Regions from separate parts of the Amycolatopsis sp. NBC_00345 genome, predicted to be linked through region 3. Evidence: riboswitches for the same ligand, from Rfam matches in the RefSeq annotation. Region 3 holds a riboswitch; each other region holds the start of a gene.

Region 1 (4,125 bases), 460 kb from region 3:
CCAAGCCGGCCGAGGCCCACGAGATCGAGGTGGACGCCGCGCCGCTGGACGAGCTGGGCGCCGAGCTGCTGCAGGTGCGCATCCAGAAGGGCTCGAAGCTGCACGGGGTGTACCTCTCGGAGCTGGGCCTGCCCGCCGGCGCCACGGTGAGCCTGATCGTCCGCGCCGGCGCGGGTTTCACCCCGCAGAAGACGAGCCGCTTGCAGGTGGACGACCAGCTCCTCGTGGTGACCACCGCGAGCGTCCGGGAGGCGGTGGAGCGCCGGATCCGCGCCGTGGACCGCGCCGGGCGCCTGGCCCGCTGGCGTGGGGAAGACGGCCGCTGACCCGCCGGCGGCGGGAGCTGGGCGGCTGACCTGCTGGTGTGATGAGCCCGGCCGCTGACCCGAGCGGGGGAGCGCACGTCGCCGACCAGTGCGTTCTGATCACCGCCCGCGGGCCCACGGGGTGAGGTGAACCTCCGCAGGTCGGCTCGCGGCGAGCGCCCCCCACCCGTCCGCGGCACCACACCTCGGTTTCACGCGAATTTCGCAGTGATCATTCCCAAATGTCGCCCTTTCGGGTTAACCTCCGCCCGTTCGACTCCATCGAACGGGGGAAGGCTGACCCAAAGGAGTACGCAGGGTGACGAAACTTCGGAGCTGGGGCACCACGACCACCGCTGCCGCCGTCTTGACGCTGACAGCCGGCGTGCTGCTCGCGGGCCCCGCGGCGGCCGAGTCGGCGCCGTCCCCGACGGTGCCATCCCCGGCCACGGCGTTCCCGGCGATGGCGTTCCCGTTCGCGCTGGGGCAGCAGGTCTACTCGGCCGGCATCCACTCCGACGACGGGTCCGATGGCGTCAAGAACGCCATCGACTTCAGCCCCGCCGACCGGACCGTGCGCGCGCCGCTGGCCGGGACTGTCCACCTGCAGCACTGCTCCGGCGGCGACTGGGTGACCATCGACCACGCGGGCGGCTGGCGGACCGGCTACTACCACATGGAGGCCATCCAGGTCACCGACGGTGAGCAGGTCGAGGCCGGCGCTCCGCTCGGGTCCACCGGCAACGCGCTCCCGTGCGGGGGCAGCAGCACCGGCGCCCACGTGCACTTCACCCTCTGGACCCTGCCCGCCGCCCCGGCCACCGCCGCCGCGCCGGGCGATCGCGAGGCCGCGCCCGGAGATCGCGAAGCCGCACCCCGCGATCGTGAAGCGAACGACCGTGAAGCCGCCATCGGCGACTGGGACAACGTCTCCTACGCCCGCCTCACCTCGACCGTCGCGGCGGCTTACGGCCAGCCCGTCGACGGCAAGGAGATCGGCGGCTGGCAGTTCACCGCCGGTGCCGAGCAGTACGACGGCACCGCGACGCACCTGGCCGACCGCCAGCTCGTCCAGCTGCCCGGCCGGTTCCGCGACACCCCGTAACAGTCCGCCGAACGTGTGACCGCGGTCTCAGATCGCGGGACGGGGCTGGCTCGAACCCACTCCGTTCGGTTACCTTCGAAAACAGGTCATGAGTGCCAGCGCGAAGCCCCGGCTTGCTGGCCGGCAACCCTCCTACCGCGGTGGGGTGCCCCGGGTGAGGACCAGGCCGGTCGCGTCGTGCGGCAGGCAAGCGCGGGCCCCTCGCCGGGGGTCCCCCGGACTGCCGAGGAGGCACCCTCATGACTCTCGCCCTCGATCGCACCTGCACCGCCGAAACCACGGGCACCACTGACGCCGCTGGAACCGTTGCGCCGCAGGGGATCCCGGCCGTCGCCGGCGCGGGCCTGCGGGTGCCGCTGGTGACCGGCGGCGAGATCGGCTACGCGAACCTCGACCACGCCGCCAGCGCGCCGTGCCTGGACGCGGTGCGCACGGCCGTCGACGAGTTCCTGCCCTGGTACGCGAGCGTCCACCGCGGCGCGGGCTTCGCGTCGCAGGTCTCGACGCGGCTTTACGAGCGCACCCGCGACATCCTTCGCCGCTTCGTCGACGCGCGCGGCACCGACACCGTCGTGTTCACGCGCAACACCACGGATTCCTTCAACCTCCTGGCCCGCGCCCTGCCGAAGAACACCTCCGTGGTCGTGTTCGACACCGAGCACCACGCCGCGCTGCTGCCGTGGCGCGGCCGGAACGTCCGCCGCGTCAGCCTTCCGCGCACGCGGCTCGCGGCAGTGTCCGTTGTGGACGAAGCGCTCGCGGACTGCCCGCAGGGCCCGCGGCTGGTGGTGGTGACCGGAGCGTCCAATGTGACCGGTGAGCTGCTCCCGGTGGCCGAGATCGCCGCCGTGGCAAGGAAACACGGCGCCCGCATCGCGCTCGACGCCGCGCAGCTCGCGCCGCACCGCCGCATCTCGCTGCGGGAGCTGGACGTGGACTACGTCGCGCTGTCCGGCCACAAGCTGTACGCGCCCTTCGGCGCCGGCGCGCTGATCGGCCGCGCGGACTGGCTGCGCGCCGCCCAGCCGTACCTCGCCGGCGGCGGCGCGACCAAGCTCGTCACCGAAGAGGCCGTGGTCTGGAACTCCGGCCCGGAGCGGCACGAAGCGGGCTCGCCGAACACTGTCGGCGTGTACGCGCTCGGCGTCGCGTGCGAGCAGCTGGCCGCGCAGTGGGACGCCGTCGGCGAGCACGAGGCCGAGCTGCTGGAGCGGCTGCGCAAGGGCCTGGCCGGCATCCCCGGCTGCGCCGAGCTGCGGCTGTTCGACGCGCCGGTCGACCGCGTCGGCACGGTGAGCTTCGTCGTCGACGGCTTCGAGCCCGGCTGGCTCGCCGCGGTGCTGTCGGCCGAATACGGCATCGGCGTCCGCGACGGCGCCTTCTGCGCGCACGTCGCCACGAAGCGCCTGATCGGCGTCGCCGGCGGTGACGGGCAGCAGGCCGTGCGCGTCAGCCTGGGCCTCGGCAGCACGGCGGAGCACGTCGACCGCGTGGTGCTCGCTCTGCGCCAGATCGCCGCCCGTGGCGCGCGCTGGCAGTACGAGAAGGTGGACGGCCGCTGGGCGCCCGTCGGGGACCCGCGCGAGCTGCCGCCGTTCTGCGCCTGAGCGTCGCGCCGGTCCGCTAGGCTCCCCGCATGGGGAGACCGCCGCGGTACGCGTTTCCATTGGCCTTACTGGGTTTCGCCGAGCTGGTGCTGATCGGGGCGCAGCGCGCCGCGGCGCCGGATCCGCACCGGGCCTACGACGTCGCGGTGGCAGTGCAGGGTGAGGTCGCTGCGACATTGCAGGCCACGGCGCGGCTGGCGCCCGCCGAGGTCGGATCCGGGCAGACAACGGTGTATGCCTACAGCCAGCCGCCCGTGGTCCCGGCGACGTCCATGCCGGCGACGTTCGCGCCCTCGAACAGCTGGCTGATCATGCTCGCGCTCGTGGTGGCCGCCGTCCTCGTCGGATACGCGGTCGCCGCCCGGCGGGCCGGGACGCCGTACCGCACCGGCCGGTTCGTGCTGGCGCTGGTGGGCGGGGTGCTGGCTGTGCCGTTGCTCGACCTGCTCGCGTTCGCGCAGTTCGGCCTCACGGCCGAGGTGCGCGGCCCGGCGCTCGCGGCGCTCGGGCTGCTGGTGCTCGCCTGGCACGAACGCAGTGTGTTCGTGCTGGTCGTTTCCGTGCTGTTCGCGGTCCTCGCCGCGGTGCTCATGCCGTCGCTCGCCGGGGTCGTGCTGTCGGGCGCGGTACTGCTGGCGGCGGCGTTCGCGGCGGTCGCCGGGCCCGCGAAGTGGCGTCCGCGGCCTGCCGCCGGGACCGGCTGAGCCCGTAACGTGGACAATGGTCGGGTGAGCACCGAGTCCTCCTCGTCCGAACACGACGTCGCGAAGCCCGCCGAGGCCCCCGAACCGGCTGCGGCCGAGGCCGTCACTCCGCCGGAGCCCGAGGCCGAGCCGGCCGCCGCCCCGTTGCCCAAGCGCCGGGTCGGGCTGGTGTTCGCCGTCGCCGTGCTGCTCTGGGCGATCGACCTGGTGACGAAGAACCTGGTGGCCGCGAACCTGGAGGGCAAGGAGCCGGTCCGCATCCTCGGCGGGCTGATCTACCTGCAGGTGATCCGCAACCCCGGCGCCGCGTTCTCCATGGCCACCGGCATGACGTGGGTGCTCGCGCTGGTCGCGGCGGCCGTCGTGGTCGCCATCGTGTGGCTGTCGCGGCGGCTGCGCTCGGT
Region 2 (4,125 bases), 1.8 Mb from region 3:
GGCCCGGACGACTCGGTCGACGGTGGTCTGGACGTGTCGCTGAAGGACGGCGCCGAGGTGCACGTCGCGCGCATGGGCGTCTCGATGGTCAACCAGCAGGAGACCATCGACCCCGAGGTCCAGAAGGTCGACGACCCGACGCTGCCCAAGGGCCAGCAGAACGTCGACGACCCGGGCACGCCGGGCCAGAAGATGGTGACCTACAAGGTCACCAAGAAGAACGGCGAAGAGGTTTCGCGCGAGCAGGTCTCCGAGCAGATCCTGGTGCAGGCCAAGCCGAAGATCATCAAGGTGGGCACCATGAAGCCCGCCGACCCGGACATCGGCGACGGCTCCGCCTGGGACCGCATCGCGCAGTGCGAGTCGACCGGCAACTGGGCCGCCAACACCGGCAACAAGTACTACGGCGGCCTCCAGTTCGACAAGGGGACCTGGGACGCCTACGGCGGCGACCAGTACGCGGCCTACCCGTACCAGGCCAGCCGCGCCCAGCAGATCGCGGTCGCCGAGAAGGTCCGCGACTCGCGCGGTGGCTACGGCGCTTGGCCGGTCTGCGGCAAGAAGGCCTGAGTTCCACCTCCGTACCGACGGCTCGGTAGGCTCTCCCGGTGGTTGAACTGCTGGGGCCTGCCGAGATCCGCGGAATGGCGGCCGAGCTCGACGTCCGTCCGACGAAGAAGCTCGGGCAGAACTTCGTGCACGACCCCAACACGGTTCGCCGCATCGTCGACCTGGCCGGAGTCGGCGCGGGTGACGTCGTCCTCGAAGTCGGGCCCGGGCTGGGCTCCCTGACCCTCGGGTTGCTGGGCTCGGGCGCGGACGTGGTCGCCGTCGAGATCGATCCCGTGCTGGCCGCGCGCCTCCCGCGGACCGCGGCGGAGCGGGCGCCCGAGGCCGCCGAACGTCTTTCCGTCCTCGGCGCCGACGCTCTGCGCCTGCGGGCCGCCGATCTGCCGGCCGCGCCCGTGTCGCTGGTCGCGAACCTGCCGTACAACGTCGCGGTGCCCGTGGTGCTGCACCTGCTGGCCGAGCTGCCTTCGCTGCAGCGGGGGCTGGTGATGGTCCAGACCGAGGTGGCCGACCGGATGGCCGCCGGCCCCGGCAGCCGCATCTACGGCGTGCCGAGCGTGAAGCTCGCCTGGTACGGCCCGGCCCGCAAGGTGGCCGCCGTGCCCCGCAACGTCTTCTGGCCGGTGCCGAACGTCGATTCGGCCCTGGTCTCCTTCGAACGGGCCGCGACGCCGGTGACCGACATCGACCGCAAGACCCTGTTCGACCTCGTGGACGCCGCGTTCTCCCAGCGCCGCAAGACCTTGCGCGCCGCGCTGGCGGGCTGGGCCGGGTCCGCCGACCGCGCGGGCGAGCTGCTGACGGCCGCGGGCATCGACCCGCGGACCCGCGGCGAGCAGCTGGACGTCCACGCCTTCGCGCGGCTCGCCGCCCAGGTCTGAACCGGGCCGTCGCGGTCCGGCCTGACCCGCGTCAGGCCGTGCCGAACAGCCGGTCGAGGTGGTAGTCGAGCGTCGCGATGACCTCGTCGGGCCGGTAGCGGTCGTACAACAGGTCCAGCCCGAGTCCGGTGATGCCCGAGACGAGCAGGTTCGCCTCGTGCCGGGGGTCCGCGCCGGGCCCGAGCGCCGCCGCGGACAGCAGCCCGGTCACCAGGTCTTCGATCGGCGTCCCCTCACCGAGGAAGACCTTCGCCAGTTCGGGATCGCTGTGGGTGCGGCTGAAGTACGCGGCGTGGACGCGTAGGGACTGTGCGCGCTCTTCGTCCAGCGGCAGCAGCTCCGTGAGCACGGAGCGCAGGACACCGCGCACGCTGTCCTCCGGCAGCTCCGCGATGCGGGCCTGCGCCCGTTGCTCGCCGCGCTCGTGGAGGTATCGCAGGGCGAGCACGAGCAGGTTGTGCTTCGTCTCGAAGTAGTACTGCACCAGCCGCAGCGAGACGCCGGCCTCGGCGGCCACCTCGCGCATGCTCACCGAATCCAGGCCACGCGCGGCCGCGATCCGCCAGACCGCTTCGGCGATCTGACGCCGGCGCTGGTCGTGGTCCACCCGCTTGGCCATGGTGCTCCCTCTTGGTATGGTACGAGTGTATCTGATACAGACGTATCATTAGGAGGGGACATGAACGAGGGCTGGTACCGGCTGTGGGAGGTCGTCGTCGGCGTGGTGGGGGTCCGCGCGGGCGTCGTGCCGATTTTGTCCAAGGCGTTCGGGGAGGGTAAGCCGAGCTGGCTGGCGTTCTCGAACTATCTGGACGCGCCCTGGTGCTACGTGGTGGCCGCCGGCGTGATCGTCGTGGCGTTCGCGCTGCTCGTGGTGCTCGACGAGCGGCGTAAGAAGGCGCCGTCCATGCAGGGTTCCTGACCGTCCACAGGGGAATCTCCCGGCGGCTCCGGTATCGGGGCGCGGCCGATCCTGTCAAGCGGCCCGACCGGTGAACCGCCCTCACGGTCCGCGATGCAGGAGGCCGTGTTCCGGTATGCGGACGCCACCACTCGTGTGATCTGCACCAACGCGCTTGCGTTCACCCAATGGGATCGGCTTTACTCGGTACGTCCATCCCGAGCGACTGAGAGACCTGGCTCGCCGAAGTCGCAGCAACCACCCTCCACAGGGCAGGTGCTACCGCCAGGACCGATGGAGGCTGTTTCCGATGAAGAGGGTAGCCCGCCCGCTCCTGCTCACCAAGCGGCGCGTAGTCGACGAAGGTCGCCGCTCGGTATGTGCGTGTCGACGCTCCATGGTCATCGCCTGATCCTCTCTTCCGCTTCTTCTTGAGCGCCGTCCTTTATGGACGGTCTATCGGTGACGCCCGGCGCGCCCGTGAACGGTGCTGCGCCCCTCCTTGGAGCCCTTTGTGATCACTGTCGAAAACGTGTCCAAATCCTTCCCCCACAACGGAAATCCGGTTGCCGCGCTGCGTGACGTGAGCGTCGACGTGCAGGCAGGCTCGCTCTTCGGCGTGGTCGGCCCGGCCGGCTCCGGCAAGTCGACCCTCGCCCGTTGCATCGCGCTGCAGGAGCGCCCCGACCGCGGGGTCGTGCGGCTCGACGGCCTCAACACCGGCACCCTCGACGGCCGTCGGCTGCGTGAGGTCCGCCGCCAGCTCGGTGTGGTCGGCACCAAGCCGGAGCTGCTCGCCGAGCGCACCGTGGCCGGCAACATCGCGACCCCGCTGGAGCAGCTGGGCGTCGACGGCCCGCAACGCCGCAGCCGCGTCGGCTCGCTGCTCGACCTGGTCGGCCTGACCGCCCGGGCCGGTCAGCACCCGGGTGAGCTGACCGAGGGCCAGCTGCGCCGCGTCGCCGTCGCCAAGGCGCTGGCGGCCGGCCCTGCCGTGCTGCTCGCCGACGACCCGACCGCGGGCGTCGCCCCGGAGGAGGCCGGCGCCGTGCTGGCCGTGCTCGACCGGGCGCGCGCCGAGCTGGGCGTGACCGTGCTGGTGACCACGCAGGACGCGGGTGTCGTCCGCCGGGTCTGCGACGACGTCGCGGTGCTGGAAGAAGGCGCCATCGTCGAGCGCGGCACGGTGCTCGACCTGATCGCGTCGCCGGGCAGCTGGACCGCGCAGGCGGTGCTGCCCGCGATCGAGACGACCCGGGCGCAGGCCGCGAAGTACGACCGCGCGGCCGACGTCGTGCTGATCGGCTTCGCCTCCGTGGGCGCGCTGCTGCCCGAGGCGGCCGGCCGGTTCGACGTCGAGCTCGCCACCATCGGCGGCGGCCTGACCCGCATCGGCGACACCCCGATCGGCCGTTTCCGCCTCGGCGTCCGCGGTGAGCGCGCCGACGCCGCGCTGGCGTGGATCGCCGACCGCGGTGCTTACGTGACCCACACGGCGCGCGGCCCGCAGGGTGTCGCCGCCGCCTGACCGTTCCGACAATGTCCCTGAAGGCCACCTTCAGGGACATTGACGCCCCTGAAGGCCACCATGAGGGACCACTACGCCCTCATGGTGGCCTTCAGGGACCGTCGTCCGGGCAAAGGGATCGCGCGTCCGAGAGTTTGGGACGGGCGTCCTGGGCCCGGTCGGGCGGGAGTGCGCGAATCCGTCCGGCTGACCGTGCTTTCTCCTGGTGGGAAGCCGATCGGCCCGGCCACGTAGGCTGGCTGGGT
Region 3 (4,125 bases):
CGCGCTGCCGCAACAGGTCGAGCGCGAGTTCAAGGAGTCCGGGCTCACCCACTTGATGGCGGTGAGCGGCGGAAACGTCGCCGTGGTCTGCGGCGCGGTCCTCTTGCTGTTCCGCCTGCTGCGTGCCGGCCCGCGGCTGTCGGCGGTCGCGGCGGGCTCGTGCCTGCTCGGTTTCCTCGTGCTCGTCGGCCCGGCGCCGAGTGTGCTGCGGGCCGGGCTGATGGGCGGGGTCGGGCTGCTCGCGCTGGCACTCGGACGGCGAGGGTCCGCCCTGCCCGCGCTCGCCTTCGCGGTGTGCCTGCTCGTGGCGTGGGACCCGGCGATGGCGACGGACTTCGGGTTCGCGCTTTCGGCGCTGGCCACGGCCGGGCTGGTTCTGCTCGCGCCACGCTGGGCGGATTCCTTGGTACGCCGGGGAATTCCGCCCGGGTACGCGGAGGGGCTCGCGGTGCCGCTCGCGGCGTTTGTCGTCACGGCGCCCGTGATCGCGGGCATGGCGGGCACGGTGAGCCTGGTCTCGGTGATCACGAACGTGCTGGCCGCGCCGGTCGTGGCGCCGGTGACGGTGCTCGGCGTGCTGGCCACCGTCGTCGGCCCGTGGTGGCCCGGCGCCGGGCGCCTGCTGGTCCACCTGGCCGATCCCGAGGCGCGCTGGCTGATCACCGTGGCCCGGCACGGCGCCCGCGCGCCGGGGGCCGTGCTCGCCTGGCCCGGTGGCTGGTGGGGCGGGCTCTGCGCGGCCGCGCTGCTGGCCGTCGTGGTCTTCGCGCTGCGGTTCCGGCGGGTGCGGCTGCTGGTCGCCGTCGCGCTGGTCGCGGTGCTGCTGACCGTCGTGCCGGCCCGGGTGCTCGCGCCGGGCTGGCCGCCGCCGGGCTGGGCGATGGTGGAGTGCGACGTCGGGCAGGGCGACGCCTTGGTGCTGGCCACCGCCGAGCCCGGGCGGGCGGTGGTCGTCGACACCGGGCCCGAGCCGGGGCCGGTCGACGAATGCCTGCGGCGGCTCGGGGTCGACCGGGTGCCGCTGGTGGTGCTGTCGCACCTGCACGCCGACCACACCGGCGGGCTGGCGTCGGTGTTCGAGGGCCGGGCCGTCGGGGCGATCGCGATCGGGCCCGGCCGCGCTCCGGGCTGGGCGTGGCAGCAGGTCTCACGCGAGGCCGCGCGCCGGGGCGTGCCGTTGCTGGAACTGAGCCAGGGGCAGCGGCTGTCCTGGCCGGGGCTCGCGCTCGACGTGCTCGGCCCGCGCTACGTCACGGCGCGCTCGCCCGCGGAGCAGGACGGCACGATGATCAACAACAGCTCGGTCGTGCTGCGGGCGGAGACACCCGCGGGCCGGGTGCTGCTGCCGGGAGACGTGGAACTGGCCGCGCAGGCCGACTTGCTGGCGGAAGGCGCGGACCTGCGGGCCGACGTGCTGAAGGTGCCGCACCACGGCTCGAGGTTCTCGGTGCCGGGCTTCCTTTCGGCGGCAGCGCCGCGGGCGGCGCTGGTGAGTGTGGGCGCGGGCAACAGCTACGGCCACCCGAGCCAGTCCACTATGGACGTGCTGAAGACCTTGGGCGCGCTGGTGACCCGGACCGACGTGGACGGTGACACCGCGGTGCTGCCCGGTGCGGGCGGGCCGGCGATCGCCCGCCGTGGCGAGGCCCGTGGGCCACCCCGCTAGGTCGTGCGCCTGTAGTGAAGGACTCCTTGCCTACTCTCAAGGTAGGCAAGGAGTCCTTCACCGCCGTGGGGAAGGGCTCAGAAGCCGAGTGCCTTGCTGACCGCTGCGGCGGACGGCGGCACGGTCGCCTTCGGGCCGATGCGGCCCTCGACGGCGTCCAGCGTCTTGAGGCCGTCGCCGGTGATGAGCAGCACGGTCTCGGCGTCGGGGTCGAGCTTGCCGGTCTCCACCAGCTTCTTCGCGGTGGCGACGGTGACGCCGCCCGCGGTCTCGGTGAAGATGCCCTCGGTGCGCGCGAGCAGCCGGATGCCCTCCACGACCTCCTCGTCGCTGACGTCCTCGATCGCGCCGCCGGTGCGGTTGACCACGTCGAGCACGTACGGGCCGTCGGCCGGGTTGCCGATCGCGAGCGAGCGGGCGATGGTGTCCGGCTTCACCGGCTGGACCACGTCGTGGCCGGCGCGGAACGCCGCCGAGACGGGGGAGCAGCCGGTGGCCTGGGCCCCGAACACCTTGTACGGGCTGGCTTCCACCAGGCCGAGCTGGCCGAGCTCGCGGAATCCCTTGTCCACCTTGGTCAGCTGCGAACCGGAGGCGATCGGGACCACGATCTGCTCGGGGATGCGCCAGCCGAGCTGCTCGGCGACCTCGAAGGCGAGCGTCTTCGAGCCCTCGGAGTAGTAGGGGCGGACGTTGACGTTCACGAACGCCCACGAAGCGTGCTCGGCGGCCAGCTCGGTGGCGAGGCGGTTGACGTCGTCGTAGTTGCCGTCCACCGCGATCAGCGCGCCGTCGTACACCGCGGTGGTGAGGATCTTGGCCCGCTCCAACGTCTTCGGGACCAGCACCACCGACTGCCAGCCGGCGCGCGCGGCCGCGGCGGCGACCGCGTTGGCCAGGTTGCCGGTGGACGGACAGGCCAGCACCTCGAAGCCGAACTCGCGGGCGGCCGCCAGCGCGACGGCGACCACGCGGTCCTTGAACGAGTGTGTCGGGTTGCCGGTATCGTCCTTGACCCACAGGCTCTTGAGGCCCAGCGCCTTCGCGAGCCGGTCGGCGCGCACGAGGCGGGTGCCGCCGGGCTCGGTGTTGGGGATCTCCTCGACGTTCGAGGGCACGGGCAGGAGCTTCTTGTAGCGCCAGATGTTGTTCGGCCCGGCTTCGATGTCCTCGCGGCGCACGCGGCCGAAGTCGTAGGCGACCTCGAGCGGCGAGAAGTCCTCGGCGGACACGAACTCCGGGGCGAGCGGCTGCCGGTGGCCCTCTTCCTTCGACACCAGCTCGACGGCGGGACCCAGGTCCACGGTCTTGCTGGCGGAGGTCGTTCCGAGGGTAACGGTCATCACGAGGTTCCTTCCTCATCTTCCCCGCCGAAGCGGGCCGGAATTGGCACCGTGGTCGTCAGCTATCCCGCGATCGCGGGATGACAGGCTGTACGCCGGTTGCCGGGGCTTCGTCGGGCCGTTCCCTCTGCCCCTCTGGATGAGCGGTATTCGATTGTCGGCGCGCCGTCGCGGGCGCTGCCTCGGCTACACCGTACGACATGGTGATCGCCTCGTGCCACGGTGCCCGCCCACATCACCGGGGCGGGCCTGCCGCCGGACGGGTGAGAGGATGGCCGGGTGACCACCGCCCCCGCGCCGCTCCAGCTCGTCATCGGCGAGGAAGAACTGCTCATCGAACGGGCCGTCCGGGCCGCGCTGGACGCCGCGAGGGCGGCCGACCCGACGGCCGATCTGACGCGCAACCGGGTGTCCGAACTCACACCGCCGGTGCTGGCCGAGCTGGTGAGTCCTTCGCTGTTCAGCGAAGGTCGGGTGATCGTCCTGGACTCGGCGCAGGACATTTCGCAGGACCTGGCCGACGCCGTGCTGGCGTACATCGCTTCGCCGGCGGACGGCATCGTGCTGGTCGTCGTGCACAGCGGCGGGGGCCGGAGCAAGGCGGCGAAGGCGCTGCCCGCGGCGTTGAAAAAGGCGGGCGCGGAGATCATCGAGTGCCCGAAGCTGACGAAGCCCGCCGAGCGCGAGTCGTTCGTGCGCAACGAAGTGCGCCGCTCCGGCGGGAAGATCGACGCCGCGGGCGTGATGGCTCTGCTCGACACCGTCGGCTCGGACCTGCGCGAGCTGTCCTCCGCGGCGACGCAGCTGGTCGCCGACGCCGGGGGCGTGGTGGACGAGCAGGCGGTCCGCCGCTATCACACCGGCCGCGCCGACGTGACCGGCTTCGCAGTGGCGGAGAAGGCCGTGTCGGGCGACCGCGGGGCGGCACTGGAGTCGTTGCGCTGGGCGATGCAGCTGGGTGTCCCGCACGTCCTGGTCGCCGACGCGCTGGCGGACGCGGTCCGCACCGTCGCGCGCGTCTCGGCGGCGGGCCGTGGCAACCCGAACCAGATGGCGGGCGAGCTGGGCATGCCGCCGTGGAAGATCCGCAAGGCGCAGGGCCAGTCCCGCGGCTGG

What was found. Region 3 has a riboswitch for S-adenosylmethionine ahead of thrC (threonine synthase). Riboswitches for the same ligand answer to the same signal wherever they lie in the genome.
Region 1: it holds a riboswitch for S-adenosylmethionine, as region 3 does, so the genes downstream of both, OG943_RS20495 (aminotransferase class V-fold PLP-dependent enzyme) here and thrC (threonine synthase) in region 3, are expected to answer to the same signal.
Region 2: it holds a riboswitch for S-adenosylmethionine, as region 3 does, so the genes downstream of both, OG943_RS30685 (methionine ABC transporter ATP-binding protein) here and thrC (threonine synthase) in region 3, are expected to answer to the same signal.

What each region holds. Positions count from the first base shown of each region.
Region 1 covers NZ_CP107995.1:4,644,911-4,649,035, reverse strand. The annotation lists gene OG943_RS20505 (potassium/proton antiporter) at 1-326, shown strand, start outside; gene OG943_RS20500 (M23 family metallopeptidase) at 625-1,410, shown strand; SAM riboswitch class IV at 1,495-1,609, shown strand; gene OG943_RS20495 (aminotransferase class V-fold PLP-dependent enzyme) at 1,650-3,017, shown strand; gene OG943_RS20490 (hypothetical protein) at 3,047-3,721, shown strand; gene lspA (signal peptidase II) at 3,746-4,125, shown strand, end outside.
Region 2 covers NZ_CP107995.1:6,851,012-6,855,136, reverse strand. The annotation lists gene OG943_RS30705 (transglycosylase family protein) at 1-570, shown strand, start outside; gene rsmA (16S rRNA (adenine(1518)-N(6)/adenine(1519)-N(6))-dimethyltransferase RsmA) at 609-1,451, shown strand; gene OG943_RS30695 (TetR/AcrR family transcriptional regulator) at 1,483-2,070, opposite strand; gene OG943_RS30690 (hypothetical protein) at 2,131-2,373, shown strand; SAM riboswitch class I at 2,563-2,653, shown strand; gene OG943_RS30685 (methionine ABC transporter ATP-binding protein) at 2,867-3,880, shown strand.
Region 3 covers NZ_CP107995.1:5,100,711-5,104,835, reverse strand. The annotation lists gene OG943_RS22695 (ComEC/Rec2 family competence protein) at 1-1,666, shown strand, start outside; gene thrC (threonine synthase) at 1,744-3,009, opposite strand; SAM riboswitch class I at 3,022-3,155, opposite strand; gene holA (DNA polymerase III subunit delta) at 3,289-4,125, shown strand, end outside.